DNA from 3 places in the Ectopseudomonas mendocina genome. Region 3 is predicted to be linked to each of the others. Evidence: riboswitches for the same ligand, from Rfam matches in the RefSeq annotation. Region 3 holds a riboswitch; each other region holds the start of a gene.
The links. A riboswitch is a leader RNA that binds a small molecule or an ion and turns the genes downstream of it on or off. The one in region 3 is predicted to bind cobalamin.

Region 1 (4,593 bases), 2.2 Mb from region 3:
GGCCCGTGCCGACCTGGAGCCAGGTGACCTGATTCTGTTCAACGATCGCGGCCGCGGTCGCGTCAGCCACGCCGGCATCTACCTGGGAGATGACCAATTCATCCATTCCAGCAGCAGTCGCAGTGGTGGCGTGCGCATCGACAGCCTGGACGACAGCTACTGGAATCGCAGTTACCTGCAAGCCAAGCGCGTGCTCGCCCTGGCTCCGGTTGAAGATCAGGTCGCTGCCAAGCGTCATAACTGATGTATACGGCGTAACCGCAGAATCTGTTCAAGGGCTGTTTCGATAGGTCTTGAACGGAGCTGAGGGTTGCGCCGTTCGTCGTGAATCGGCAGAGTAGAGCGCATTCAGGCTCTGGATCGCCTCGCTTATGCCCGTCACGACCCGTGTCGTCCTTATCTCCCTCGTTCTGCTACTGAGTGCGTGTAGCAGTCGTGCTCCCTCTCCTCAGCCTACCTACAGTCCTCCAGTCTCTTCTTCGTCCTATCAGGGCGGCGCCGAAGATGTCTTGTTCCGCGCCCTCGGTCTGGTCGGTACGCCCTATCGTTATGGCGGCAATACCCCGGAAGGCGGCTTCGACTGCAGTGGTCTGATCGGCTACGTCTACCGCGATGCAGCCGGTATCAGCCTGCCACGTTCGACCCGTGAGCTGAGCGCGATGCGTACCCCGGATGTTCGGCGCGATGCCCTGCAGAGTGGTGATCTGGTGTTCTTCGCCACCAATGGCGGTCGTGCCGTCAGTCATGCCGGCATTTATGTCGGCGAGGGGCGTTTCGTCCATGCGCCGTCCAGTGGCGGTACCGTGCGCCTGGACAGCCTCGATAACGTCTACTGGCAGCGTGTCTACCTCGATGCCAAACGAGTCATCACCCCAGAGCTCGCTCGTAACCCCTGACCCTCCATGAGCGAGCCCATTCGCCTGCCGCCTCAGCCTGAGCTCTGTGAGCTGTGCGCGCGGTCTGTCGCACTGACCCGCCATCACCTGATTCCCAAGGCGCTGCACGACAAGGTCTATGTGCAGAAACGCTTCGCTCGTCATGAGCGCATTACCGCCACGCTTTGGGTCTGCCGCGCCTGCCATAACCAGATTCACCGTCTGTTCAGCGAAAAGGAGCTGGCGCTGACTTACAACAGCCGCGAGGCGCTGCTGAGTGATGAGCGTTTGCGGACTTTCGTCGATTGGTTGGCGAGCAAACCGCCTGGGTTCATGCCCAGGCACTGAGCGGCGTTGACGGGTAGGGCTGCCAGCCTCTACCCTGCGCGCCTTGCTTCAGGTGCCCCGAGTCGCTGCGAATGACGGCCGAGGGGTGAAACAGGGAAGCCGGTTCGAATGCCGGCGCTGCCCCCGCAACGGTAGGTGAGTCAAACGCTGCTCGAAGCCACTGTGCTATGCACGGGAAGGCGCGGTGTCGAACCTTTGGGTTCGCTCACGAGCCCGGAGACCGGCCTGTCGCAGTTTCACGGCATCGCGGAGGGCGCTGTCCGGCTAACGCTCCGGTTTGACCGGGGCGTTCGTGTTTTCTGTCTTCCGCTCGCCTGACCAGCCATTGGCACCTGGATGAGGATGTGCGGATCATCGCGACCTTCTTCCTCATTGCCGTTCGCACTGTTTATCGATCAACAGGCGGCGCGGGTGCCTGACGTACAGGAGCACAGCATGAGCGAGTCCACCGAGCGCGATGCCCGCCACAAGGCGCGCATGCAGCGCAAGAAAGCCCTGATCGACGAGAAGATCGCCCAGGCTCAGGACGAATACGGCCTGCTGCTGGTGCACAGCGGCAATGGCAAGGGCAAGAGCAGCAGCGCTTTCGGCATGGTCGCGCGCGCCCTCGGTCATGGCCTCAAGGTCGGCGTGGTGCAGTTCATCAAGGGTGCCGCCAGCACCGGTGAGGAAACCTTCTTCCGCCGCTTTCCCGAGGAAGTCAGCTATCACGTGATGGGCGAGGGTTTCACCTGGGAAACCCAGGATCGCCAGCGTGATATCGCCAAGGCGCAGGAAGCCTGGGCCATTGCCAGGCGCTTGCTTGGCGATGAATCCATCGGCCTGGTGGTGCTGGATGAGCTGAACATCGCCCTCAAGCATGGCTATCTCGAACTGGATGCGGTGCTGGCCGATATCGAAGCGCGGCCGCTGCTGCAGCACGTGGTGGTAACGGGGCGGGGCGCCTTGCCGGGGATGATCGAGGCGGCCGATACGGTCACCGAGATGAGTCTGGTCAAGCATGCGTTCAAGTCCGGAGTGAAGGCGCAGAAGGGCATCGAATTCTGATGGAAGCACGTCACTGCCCGGCGCTGCTGATTGCCGCGCCAGCTTCGGGTCAGGGCAAGACCACCGTCACCGCCGCGCTGGCGCGCCTGCATACGCGTCAGGGGCGCCGGGTGCGAGTGTTCAAGTGCGGCCCGGACTTCCTCGATCCGATGATCCACGCCCGCGCCAGCGGCGCGCCGGTGTACCAGCTCGACCTGGCCATGGTGGGTGAGGCGGAGAGCCGCCGGCTGTTGTGGCAGGCCGCGGGCGAGGCCGATCTGATCCTGATCGAAGGGGTGATGGGCTTGTTCGACGGCAAGCCGTCGGCGGCCGATCTGGCCCGTTACTTTGGCGTACCGGTACTGGGCGTGATCGACGGTGCAGCCATGGCGCAGACCTTCGGCGCGCTGGCTCACGGCCTGGCCACCTTCCAGCCGGATCTGCCGTTTGCCGGAGTGCTCGGCAACCGCGTCGCCAGTACCCGCCATGGCGATATTCTGCGTGATGCCTTGCCATCGAGCATCCGCTGGTTCGGCGCTTTGCCGCGCAGTGCCGCGGTGGAGTTGCCGAGTCGGCATCTGGGCCTGGTGCAGGCAACTGAGCTGGCCGATCTGGAAGCACGCCTGGACGCCGTCGCCGACGCCCTGGCGGCCAGCGCCGATGTCGATCTGCCGCCGGCGGTGAGCTTCGCCGCGCCGCAGATCGACGAACCTGCGCCCTTGCTCCAAGGCGTGCGGATCGGTGTGGCGCGGGATGCCGCGTTCGCCTTCCTTTATCAGGCCAATCTCGACCTGCTGCAGGCGCTGGGGGCTGAGCTGCGCTATTTCTCGCCGCTGATCGATCAAGCGCTGCCGGACGTGGACAGTCTCTACTTGCCTGGCGGTTATCCCGAGCTGTACCTGGCAGAGCTGGAGGGCAACCAGGCCATGGCTGCGGCGATCCGTACCCATCACCAGGCCGGCAAGCCACTGCTCGCCGAGTGTGGCGGCATGCTCTATTTGCTCGATGAGCTGCGCGACAAGCAGGGCGGCAGTGGCCGCATGCTTGGCCTGCTCAGCGGCAGTGCGGCTTTGCAGCCACGGCTGACGGCACTGGCCCTGCAGGAAGTGACGCTGCCGGAAGGCGAGCTGCGCGGCCACAGTTACCACCACTCTCGCCTGGAAAGTCCCTTGCAGCCCCTGGCGCTCGGCCGTTGCCCGAACGGCAAGCCGGTGGCCGAGGCGGTCTATCGCCTGGGTCGGCTGACGGCCAGCTATATCCACTTCTACCTGCCGTCCAATCCGGAGGCGGCCGCCGCGCTGCTGCGTCCATGAGCGAGCATGCTTTCACTCCAGCAGAGCGTGCGGCGGTATACCGCGCCATTGCCGAGCGCCGCGACATGCGCCACTTCGCCGGCGGGCAGGTACCGCCTGAGGTGTTGGCGCGGCTGCTCGAAGCGGCGCACCACGCGCCCAGCGTCGGCCTGATGCAGCCGTGGCGCTTCCTGCGTATCAGCGATCCGCAATTGCGTGAGGCGGCCCATGCGCTGGTGGAGGTGGAGCGGGTACGCACCGCCGAAGTCCTGGGCGAGCGCTCGGATGAGTTCATGCGGCTCAAGGTCGAGGGTATCCGCGATTGCGCCGAGCTGCTGGCGGTGGCGCTGATGGAAGGGCGCGAAGCGCATGTCTTTGGACGACGCACGTTGCCGGAAATGGATATGGCTTCGGTGGCCTGCGCCATTCAGAATCTGTGGCTGGCTGCGCGGGCCGAAGGGCTGGGCCTGGGCTGGGTGTCGTTGTTCGACCCCGAAGCGCTGGCCGGGCTGCTGGGTATGCCGGCTGGCAGCAAGCCGGTGGCGCTGCTGTGCCTGGGGCCGGTGCACGCCTTCTACGAGAAACCGATGCTGGTGGAAGAGGGCTGGGCCACACCTCGGCCGCTGTCCGAATTGCTGTTCGAGAATCGATGGGGATCCTCTGGTGAGTGAACGATGAGCCTGGCGCTGATCACCTGTGCCAGCGTGGCGCTGGATGCCTTGCTGGGCGAGCCACGCCGCGCGCATCCGCTGGTTGCCTTCGGCCGCCTGGCCGGGCGCCTGGAGCAGCGCTTCAATCCCGCTGGTGGTGGCTGGCGTAGTCATGGCGTGACGGCCTGGTGCCTGGCAGTGCTGCCGCTGACCTTCATCACCTGGCTGCTGGTGCAGGTGAGCTCGTTTGGTTGGGCGGTGGAGATCTTTGCTTTGTACTTCGCCCTTGGCCTGCGCAGCCTGTACGAGCACGCACAGCCGGTGGCGCAGGCGCTGCGCCTGGGCGATCTGGCCCTGGCGCGTGAGCGGGTCGGCTGGATGGTCAGCCGTAACACTGCCGAA
Region 2 (4,593 bases), 860 kb from region 3:
TGCCGCATCTTTTACACCTATAACGATTCGCCTGATGCCGACCACTTTCCACGAGATCCCCCGCGAGCGCCCGTTGACGCCGCTGCTCGACAGCGCCAACACGCCGGACGAACTGCGCCGCCTGGCCGAAGCGGACCTGGAAACCCTCGCTGACGAACTGCGCCAATACCTGCTCTACAGCGTTGGCCAGAGCGGCGGGCACTTCGGTGCCGGCCTCGGCGTGATCGAGCTGACCATCGCCCTGCATTACGTCTTCGACACCCCCGATGACCGTCTGGTGTGGGACGTCGGCCACCAAGCCTACCCGCACAAGATCCTCACCGGTCGTCGCGAGCGCATGGGCAGCCTGCGCCAGAAGGACGGTCTGGCCGCCTTCCCGCGGCGCAGCGAGAGTGAGTACGACACCTTCGGCGTCGGCCACTCCAGCACCAGCATCAGCGCGGCGCTGGGCATGGCCATTGCCGCCCGCCTGAAGGGCGAAAAGCGCAAGAGCGTGGCGGTGATCGGCGACGGCGCACTGACTGCCGGCATGGCCTTCGAAGCGCTCAACCACGCCACCGACGTCGGCGCCAACATGCTGGTGATCCTCAACGACAACGACATGTCGATCTCCAAGAATGTCGGCGGCCTGTCCAACTACCTGGCCAAGATCATCTCCAGCCGTACCTACGCCAGCATGCGCGAGGGCAGCAAGAAGATCCTCTCGCGCCTGCCCGGCGCCTGGGAAATCGCGCGCAAGGTCGAGGAACACGCCAAGGGCATGCTGGTGCCCGGTACCCTGTTCGAAGAACTAGGCTGGAACTACGTCGGCCCCATCGATGGCCACGACCTGCCCACCCTGCTCGCAACGCTGCGCAATATGCGCGACCTCGACGGGCCGCAGTTCCTGCATGTGGTGACCAAGAAGGGCAAGGGCTTCGCCCCTGCCGAGGCCGACCCGATCGGCTACCACGCCATCACCAAGCTGGAACCGGTAACCCCGGTCGCCGCCCCGAAGAAACCCAGCGGCCCGAAATATTCCAACGTGTTCGGCCAGTGGCTGTGCGACATGGCCGAGCAGGACGCGCGCCTGGTCGGTATCACCCCGGCGATGAAGGAAGGCTCGGATCTGGTGGATTTCAGCGAGCGCTTCCCCGAGCGCTACTTCGACGTCGCCATTGCCGAGCAGCACGCCGTGACCCTCGCGGCCGGCATGGCCTGCGAAGGCGCCAAGCCGGTGGTGGCGATCTACTCCACCTTCCTCCAGCGCGCCTATGACCAACTGATCCACGACGTGGCCGTGCAGCACCTTGATGTGCTGTTCGCCATCGACCGTGCCGGCCTGGTCGGCGAAGACGGCCCGACCCATGCCGGCAGCTTCGATCTGTCCTACCTGCGCTGCATCCCCGGCATGCTGGTGATGACGCCGAGCGACGAGAACGAGATGCGCCGCATGCTCACCACCGGCCACCTGTTCGACGGTCCTGCAGCGGTTCGCTACCCGCGCGGCACTGGCCCCAATGCAGCGCTCGATGCTGGTCTGGAGCCGTTGGAGATTGGCAAAGCCGTGGTACGCCGCCAGGGCAAGGGCGTCGCCCTGCTGGCCTTCGGCGTGCAACTGGCCGAAGCCCTGCGTGTGGGTGAAACCCTGGACGCCACGGTGGTCGACATGCGCTTCGTCAAACCGCTGGACGAAGCCCTGCTGCGCGAACTGGCGGGCAACCACGCGCTGCTGGTGACCATCGAGGAAAACAGCATCATGGGCGGCGCTGGCAGTGCGGTCAGCGAATTCTTCGCCGCCGAGAACCGCCAGGTGCCGATGCTGCACCTGGGCCTGCCCGACTACTACGTCGAGCACGCGAAACCGAGTCAGATGCTTGCCGAGTGCGGCCTCGACGAAGCCGGCATCGAACGCGCGGTACGTCAGCGTCTGGATTTGCTTCAGGCCTGAGCATGAAGCCCGCTCATCGTTGAATGAGCGGAGCTTGCTTGTCATTCATATGCGTGCGCACTAAGGTTCGCGCACTTCATGTTCCGCCAGGGTGCGCTGCGCAAGCAGTGTTAAACGGGAAGCCGGTGCGCTCGTCATGAGCAATCCCGGCGCTGCCCCCGCAACGGTAATCGACTGCACGCGCTGAGCGTGCGCCGCGTCCAACAGCCACTGGGGCAACCTGGGAAGGCGGGCGCGGGTCGAGAGCCCGGAGACCGGCCAAGGCGGTGCGACTGGTGTTGCGGAGGGCAGCACGGTCAAGCGCCGCCCTGCGCGCTTGCTCCTGCCCTCCTCGAAAGTCTGCCGACCTTTGAGGAAAGAGAATGAAACTGTCCCGTCTGGCGCTGGCCATCGCCGTCATGCCCGGCCTTGCACTGGCCGCAGAGCCTTATACGACCGAGCCTCTGGTGGTCACCTCCGGACGTCTGGCCGAACCGCAAGCGCAGGCTACTGCGGCTACCACCGTCTTCGAGCGGGACGATATCGAACGCCTGCAGGCCAGTAGCGTTACCGAGTTGCTGGAGCGCGTGCCAGGTCTCAGCATCGTCCGTACTGGCGGTGTCGGCAGCCAGACGGGCGTGTTCCTGCGCGGCACCAGCACGGCACAAACCCTGGTACTGGTCGACGGCCAACGTATCGCGGCCGCCTCCAGCGGCACCAGCAGCCTGGAGTTTCTCGCCCCCGATCAGATCGAGCGTATCGAAGTCGTACGCGGCGCCCGTTCGGCGCTCTACGGCTCTGACGCCATTGGCGGGGTGATCCAGATTTTCACCCGCCAGGGCGATGGACTGGGTCTCAAGCCTTACGCCCGCCTGGCCGCTGGCAGCGACAGCACTTACCAACGCAGCCTCGGTCTCTCCGGCGGCGACGAACGCACTCGCTTTCATCTGGGCGCCGCTCTGGATGAGACAGCCGGTATTGACGCGACCCGCGACAGTTTCGGTGCCAATGGCGACGACGACGCCTACCGCAATCGCTCACTCAGTCTGAATCTTTCGCACCGTTTCAACGACGATCTACAAATTGGCTTCAGTGCGCTCGAACAGCGCGGACAGGTGGAATACGACGATGTCTTTACCGGGTCTCTGCCGACTACCGACTTCTTGCTCAGCAGCATCTCTGGCTTCCTCGATGCACGCTTCAACGAGGTATGGAGCAGTCGCCTGGAACTGGGTCATAGCGAAGACAAGCGCGACAGTGGCAACGATCAGCCAGGCGGCACTATCAGCCAATTCAATACCTATCGTGACGCAGCCAATTGGCTGAACACTCTGACACTCAACGAAAACCACCAACTGCTGCTGGGGCTGGACTGGTATGAAGATCGAGCGCAGGGCACGACGGATTTCGTCGAGGACTCACGCTGGAACCGAGCGGCCTTCGTCCAGCATCGTTATACCGGAGAAACGTTCTCGACCGAGCTGGGAGTGCGCCACGACGACAACCAACAATTCGGTAGCGAGAACACCTGGAACGCAGCATTGACCTTGCCCCTCAACAATGCCAACGACCTGATCCTGTCGTATAGCGAAGGTTTCCGCGCGCCGACCTTCAACGACTTGTATTACCCGGATTTCTGCTTTGGTGGCATGTGCTTTGCCAGCGCCAACCCCGACCTCGCCCCGGAACGTTCCAAAAGCTACGAACTGCAGTGGCGCAGCCGCTACAGCGACACGGGCTCCCTGCAGACGTCCGTGTACCGCACCGAGATCGAGGACGCCATCGTTCTGGACGAGAACTTCATCCCGCAGAACGTGCAGACAGCACGCATCAATGGCTTCGAAGCAGCCGTACAACAGGAACTGTTCGGTTGGCAGGGCAATCTCTCTCTGGCCCTGATCGACCCACGTGACCGCGCCAGCGGCCATACCCTGCAGCGCCGCGCCAAACGCACATTGAGTCTGGATATCGACCGCCGTTTTGGTGACGTCTCGCTCGGAGCCGGCTGGCGTGCGCTCAGTGGTCGCTACGACGATGCCGACAACGAGATCGAAATGAGTGGCTACGGCCTGCTCAGCCTCCGCGCAGCCTGGCAGGCCAATGAGGAACTGGGGCTTAGCCTGAAGCTGGATAACCTGCTGGACAAGGATTACGCAGAAGCCACCTACAGTACACCCAATGGCCGTTTCGGCTACAACAGCGCAGGGCGCACCGCACTGCTGGCCGTAACCTGGACACCGCAACTCTAATGTTGATGCGTACCCCCTCGTAGAGCGTACTCGGCTTTGGCTTCCTGCGTCGCTCTACCTCCTGCATCCATGCAGCCGTCGCGAAGCAGTACGCCGTAACGATTCGCCCTGTAGGGTGTGCCACGCGCACCGCCTGGAAGCGCTACCGCGCCCCAGCCATTCGCTCACACAACTGCTCGATGGCGCCCAGCATCTGCCGACTGGGCCGCTCCAGGCCCTTGTCCGGCACCGCCCATACCTGCCCCAGGCGCACGGCATGCAACTGCGGCCAGGCCTGCCAGGCGCTAAGCTCGGCGTTGCTGCCGCCAAGTATCACGTCCGGATCACGCGCCAGCACAGCCTCCACGCTGACCTGTGGCGCCGGTTGCGGCAGGTCGGCGAACAGGTTGCGCGCCCCGCATACCTGCAAGGCGTCACCGATCAGTTGCCCGCCAC
Region 3 (4,593 bases):
GATCGTTGACCTGCAGGGTCGACAGGCCAATCAGATCCAGTCGATCCAGGTAGCCGAACACGCCCGCCAACAACCTGCCGGCTTCTGCCATCAGGGCGATTTCTCCGGGTGTCTTGCTCATGAGGCATCCGCCATACGCGGCGGAACCATCACACCGGCCGCACGCAGCTCGGCCGCCATGACCTCGTTGAAGCTCAGGGTCGGGTTCATCTCGCACAGCATGCCGATGCGAATCCAGAAACCCGCCTGGGCATTGATCGAGCGGCCCGACACGCTGCTCGCCCTGCGAATCTGGTCGTGCAGCTCATCATCGATGTTGACGATGCCCATGGGGCCTCCTGCTATATGTTTCGTATATGAATCGTATAGGGTTTGGTCGGTAATTTCACCTGTACCCTCGCGAAGTCTGATGGTGGTCAGCGCCTGTGAGTGCTCCGATCCCTTAAAATGGTCGGTGGATCCGCTGACTGACTCGGTCAGGCCGGCGGGGCGCAGGAGTCATGCGGGTAGAGGAGAGAGGATGAAGCGCGCAGATGTGAAACAGAGAACGGACGAAGGGGTGCTGTTCGACACCCAGGTCATGGTCAATCCGGCCAATACGGCGCAGTGGATCGTGTTCTTCAAGAAAGACGCCGGGCGCAGCTTCTTTCTGGTGGACGAGGCCGAACAGGTGGAGACCTTCTCCGACCTGAACGAGCTGATGGTGGAGTTGCGGGCATTGGGTATCAAGCGGGTCGAAGTACAGCTCTGATCCACAGTTGCTCACAATTGGCGTGGATCATCTTGTGGATATCCTCGTGATACCTGGCTGTAGCCCTTTAATGCTGGTACTTTCGGCCAGTTGTACAAAAACTGACCCTCGGCAAATGGCTATCCACAGTAGTCTGGGATAACTTCCTTGCTTTCTTGTTGATAAGTTATCGAAGGCCAATGAATACGGGGCTTTCAGCGATTTGCGCAGTTTATCGCCAGGTCAGTCGCGACCGGGACGATAGAGATGCCGATGGGTAGCGTCGTACAGCGCCGATTCGGCGAAGGCGCCCGGATCGAGCACATGACCGACGAGGATCAACGCCGTGCGGCGGAAGTCCTTGGCTGCAACCTTGGCTTCGATATCGGCCAGGGTGCCCAGTACCCAGTCCTGATCCGGCCAGCTCGCTCTGTGGATAACCGCAATGGGGCAGTCGGCGCCGTAGTGCGGCAGCAGTTCGGCCACGATCGCTGGTAACTGGCGCACGCCGAGGTGGATGGCCATGGTCGCGCGGTGCCTGGCCAGGTCATGCAGCTGTTCGCCCTCGGGCATCGGCGAGGTGGTGCCGTAGCGAGTGAGGATCACCGTCTGGGCGATGCCGGGCAGGGTCAGCTCGGCTTCCAGCAACGCTGCGCAGGCCGCAGTGGCGGTGACACCGGGAATGATCTCGAAGGGGATGCCGAGCGCGCGCAGCTCGCGAATTTGCTCGCCAATGGCGCCGTACAGCGACGGGTCACCGGAATGCACGCGGGCCACGTCCTGGCCGCGCTCATGGGCCTCATGCAGCAGTGCGATGATCTCGCCCAGGTGCAGCTCGGCCGTATTGACCACCTGTTCGGCGTTGTGACCCTGAAGCACCGCCTCGGGCACCAGCGAGCCGGCATAGAGGATCACCGGGCACGAGCGGATCAGGCGTTGACCCTTGACGGTGATGAGCTCGGGATCGCCGGGGCCGGCGCCGATGAAGTAGATGGTCATGCGGGCTCTCTATCGAATGTGGCCAGCGCACAGGTGGCGCTGGCGCTGCGCTTCTTCAGGCCGAGCAGCTGCGCGTTGCTGCCCAGGCGGGTGGCCAATGCCAAGGCGCACGGCTCGGCCACGGCAGGGGCGCCGGTGGTGGATCGCGTGAGCAGGCTGGCGGTGTTCGCCGACTGGTAGGGCATGAGGTCGTCGGGGGTGAAGAAGCTCAGCTTCAGCTTCAGGCACGTGGCCAGTTCATGCAGCGCCGGCTCGTCGTGCTTGTGCGCAATGCTGGCCAATCCTGCAAGGTTATCCACCGTCAGTTCATGTTGCGCCAGGCTGTGGGTCAGCAGGGCGAGCAGCTCGTCCTGTGCACAACCGCGCCGACAGCCCAGGCCGGCAACCACCTTGGCGGTGGCGGGGGGATCGAGGTGGCTGGCGGTCATGAGCGGCAGTCGTGTCGGAGGGGGACGTAGCTCATCATGGCGCCTGCCAGCGGTCAACCGCGATTGACCGGCCGCCGCTGCCTGCGTAGCCTTCTCGCTTTCGAGGTTCTTTCCGGCAAGCCGCCGGGGAGCTAAGAGGGAACAGGGTCGATGCCCTGGCTGCCCCCGCAACTGTAAACGGTTATGCCCTTCGTTAAACCACTGCCAACCGGCGGGAAGGTGAAGGGATGCGCGCCGCGCAAGCCGTGAGCCAGGAGACCTGCCTCGACAATCAGCCACTTGCTCGGACGGGGTGATCCGACGCGGCCAGCACGCCCCTGCGTGCCCGCCTGCCCATACCCGTCCGCCGAACTTAACGACGCCACGGGGCCCTCCATGAAAACCCTCGCCAAACTGCCTGTCACCATCGTCACCGGTTTCCTCGGTGCCGGCAAAACCACCCTGCTGCGCCACCTGCTGGCCAATGCCGGCGGCCGCCGTATCGCGGTGATCGTCAACGAGTTCGGCGAGTTGGGCATCGACGGCGAGATCCTCAAGCAGTGCTCCATCGGCTGCAGCGAAGAAGAAGCCAATGGCCGCGTCTTCGAACTGGCCAACGGCTGCCTGTGCTGCACCGTGCAGGAAGAATTCTTCCCGGTGATGCGCGAGCTGGTGGCGCGCCGTGGCGACCTCGACCACATCCTGATCGAAACCAGCGGCCTGGCGCTGCCCAAGCCGCTGGTGCAGGCCTTTAACTGGCCGGAAATCCGCAACGCCTGTACCGTCGATGCGGTGATCACTGTGGTCGACAGCCCGGCGGTGATCGCCGGTACTTTCGCCGCCTTTCCCGATCAGGTGGACGAGCAGCGCAAGCTTGACCCCAACCTCGACCACGAGTCGCCGCTGCATGAGCTGTTCGCCGACCAGTTGGCCAGCGCTGACCTGGTGATCCTCAACAAGGCCGATCTGCTCGACGCCGACGCGCTGGCTGCCGTGCGCACCGAGGTGGCCGAGGAGCTGCCGCCGGCGGTCAAGGTGATCGAAGCGCATGGTGGTGAGTTGCCGCTGGACGTGTTGCTGGGTCTGAACAGCGAAACCGAGCTGCATATCGACAGCCGCCGCACCCATCATGACGATGAAGACGAGGATCACGATCACGAGGAATTCGACTCGTTCCACGTGGAACTACCGGAAACAGAGGAGGCGCGCCTGCTGGCCGCTTTGAAGGGCGCCGTGGCCAAGTACGGCATCCTGCGTGTGAAGGGCTTCGCGGCGATCCCTGGCAAGCCGATGCGCCTTTTGGTGCAGGGTGTCGGCCAGCGCTTCGACCGCCACTTCGACCGCGCCTGGCAGGCCGATGAAGTGCGCCAGAGCCGCCTGGTGGTGATCGGCCAGCAGCTCGACCGCGTGGCCATCGAGGCCGAGCTGAAGGCGGCGTTGGCCTGATACAGAGCGTAGGGCGTACTCGCGTAGCAGTACGCCGTGTGGACATATGTGCTGGCGGTGGACTGTTCGCTTCGCTCCTGAGTCCACCCTACGGCGCTAAGAGCAATCGCGGCTAAAGCCCCTCCCACAGAACGAATATGCATTTACTGCGCACCCAGCCCGGCGCTCAACTGCCGGCCGACAGCATCGCCGACCTCGGCCAGACGCCTGCCGATTTGGTGATCCTGTGCACGGGCGATTCGCACTTGTCGTTGCTGACCGAAGCCGCCCGGCAACTGCCGAACGACTATCCCAGCCTGCGCCTGGCCAGCCCGGCACAGCTGAGTAACAACGCCTCGGTGGACTACTACGTCGAGCAGGTGCTGCAACATGCCAAGGTCATCCTGATCTCGGTGCATGGCGGGGTCAGCTACTGGCGCTACGGTGTGGAGCGTCTGGTTGAGCTGGGCGCGCGCGGCGCCACGGTGATCATGGTGCCCGGCGACGACAAGCCCGACCCGGAGCTGAATGCGCTCGGTAACGTTGCTGAAGAAGACAGCCAACGCCTCTGGCAGTACCTGCGCCAGGGCGGCTTGGAGAATGCCTGCCAGTTGTTCCGCTGCATCGGCAGCCGTTGGCTGGGCCGCGACGACACGTGGCAGGAGCCGCAACCGCTGCCGCGCGTCGGCCTCTATCACCCGCAGCGCAGCCCGGCGGCGCTGGCTGACTGGCAGGCGCAGTGGCAGCCGGAGACGCCCGTGGTGGCGCTGCTGTTCTATCGCAACCATGTGCAATCGGCGAACACCGCCTTCGTCGATACCTTTTGCCAGCACCTCATCGTGCAGGGCCTCAACCCGCTGCCGATTGCCGTGGCCAGCCTCAAGGAACCTGCATGCCTGGAACAGGTGCAGGCCTGGCTGGACGAAACTAACGCCGCGCTGATCATCAACACCACCGGCTTCGCCCTGTCCAACCCCGAGGCGCCACAGGCGCGGGTGTTCCGTCGCGATATCCCGGTGCTGCAGGCCATCT

Region 1: another riboswitch for cobalamin. It lies ahead of cobO (cob(I)yrinic acid a,c-diamide adenosyltransferase); the one in region 3 lies ahead of cobW (cobalamin biosynthesis protein CobW).
Region 2: another riboswitch for cobalamin. It lies ahead of C7A17_RS14555 (TonB-dependent receptor domain-containing protein); the one in region 3 lies ahead of cobW (cobalamin biosynthesis protein CobW).

What each region holds. Positions count from the first base shown of each region.
Region 1 covers NZ_CP027657.1:86,061-90,653, reverse strand. The annotation lists gene C7A17_RS00505 (C40 family peptidase) at 1-244, shown strand, start outside; gene C7A17_RS00500 (C40 family peptidase) at 372-896, shown strand; gene C7A17_RS00495 (hypothetical protein) at 903-1,223, shown strand; cobalamin riboswitch at 1,257-1,466, shown strand; gene cobO (cob(I)yrinic acid a,c-diamide adenosyltransferase) at 1,659-2,270, shown strand; gene C7A17_RS00485 (cobyrinate a,c-diamide synthase) at 2,270-3,562, shown strand; gene bluB (5,6-dimethylbenzimidazole synthase) at 3,559-4,212, shown strand; gene cbiB (adenosylcobinamide-phosphate synthase CbiB) at 4,216-4,593, shown strand, end outside.
Region 2 covers NZ_CP027657.1:3,108,077-3,112,669, reverse strand. The annotation lists gene dxs (1-deoxy-D-xylulose-5-phosphate synthase) at 35-1,930, shown strand; cobalamin riboswitch at 2,003-2,207, shown strand; gene C7A17_RS14555 (TonB-dependent receptor domain-containing protein) at 2,293-4,158, shown strand; gene C7A17_RS14550 (cobalamin-binding protein) at 4,301-4,593, opposite strand, start outside.
Region 3 covers NZ_CP027657.1:2,248,734-2,253,326, forward strand. The annotation lists gene map (type I methionyl aminopeptidase) at 1-121, opposite strand, end outside; gene C7A17_RS10460 (ParD-like family protein) at 118-330, opposite strand; gene C7A17_RS10465 (hypothetical protein) at 521-751, shown strand; gene cobM (precorrin-4 C(11)-methyltransferase) at 974-1,729, opposite strand; gene C7A17_RS10475 (cobalamin biosynthesis protein) at 1,726-2,157, opposite strand; cobalamin riboswitch at 2,244-2,438, shown strand; gene cobW (cobalamin biosynthesis protein CobW) at 2,533-3,582, shown strand; gene cobN (cobaltochelatase subunit CobN) at 3,720-4,593, shown strand, end outside.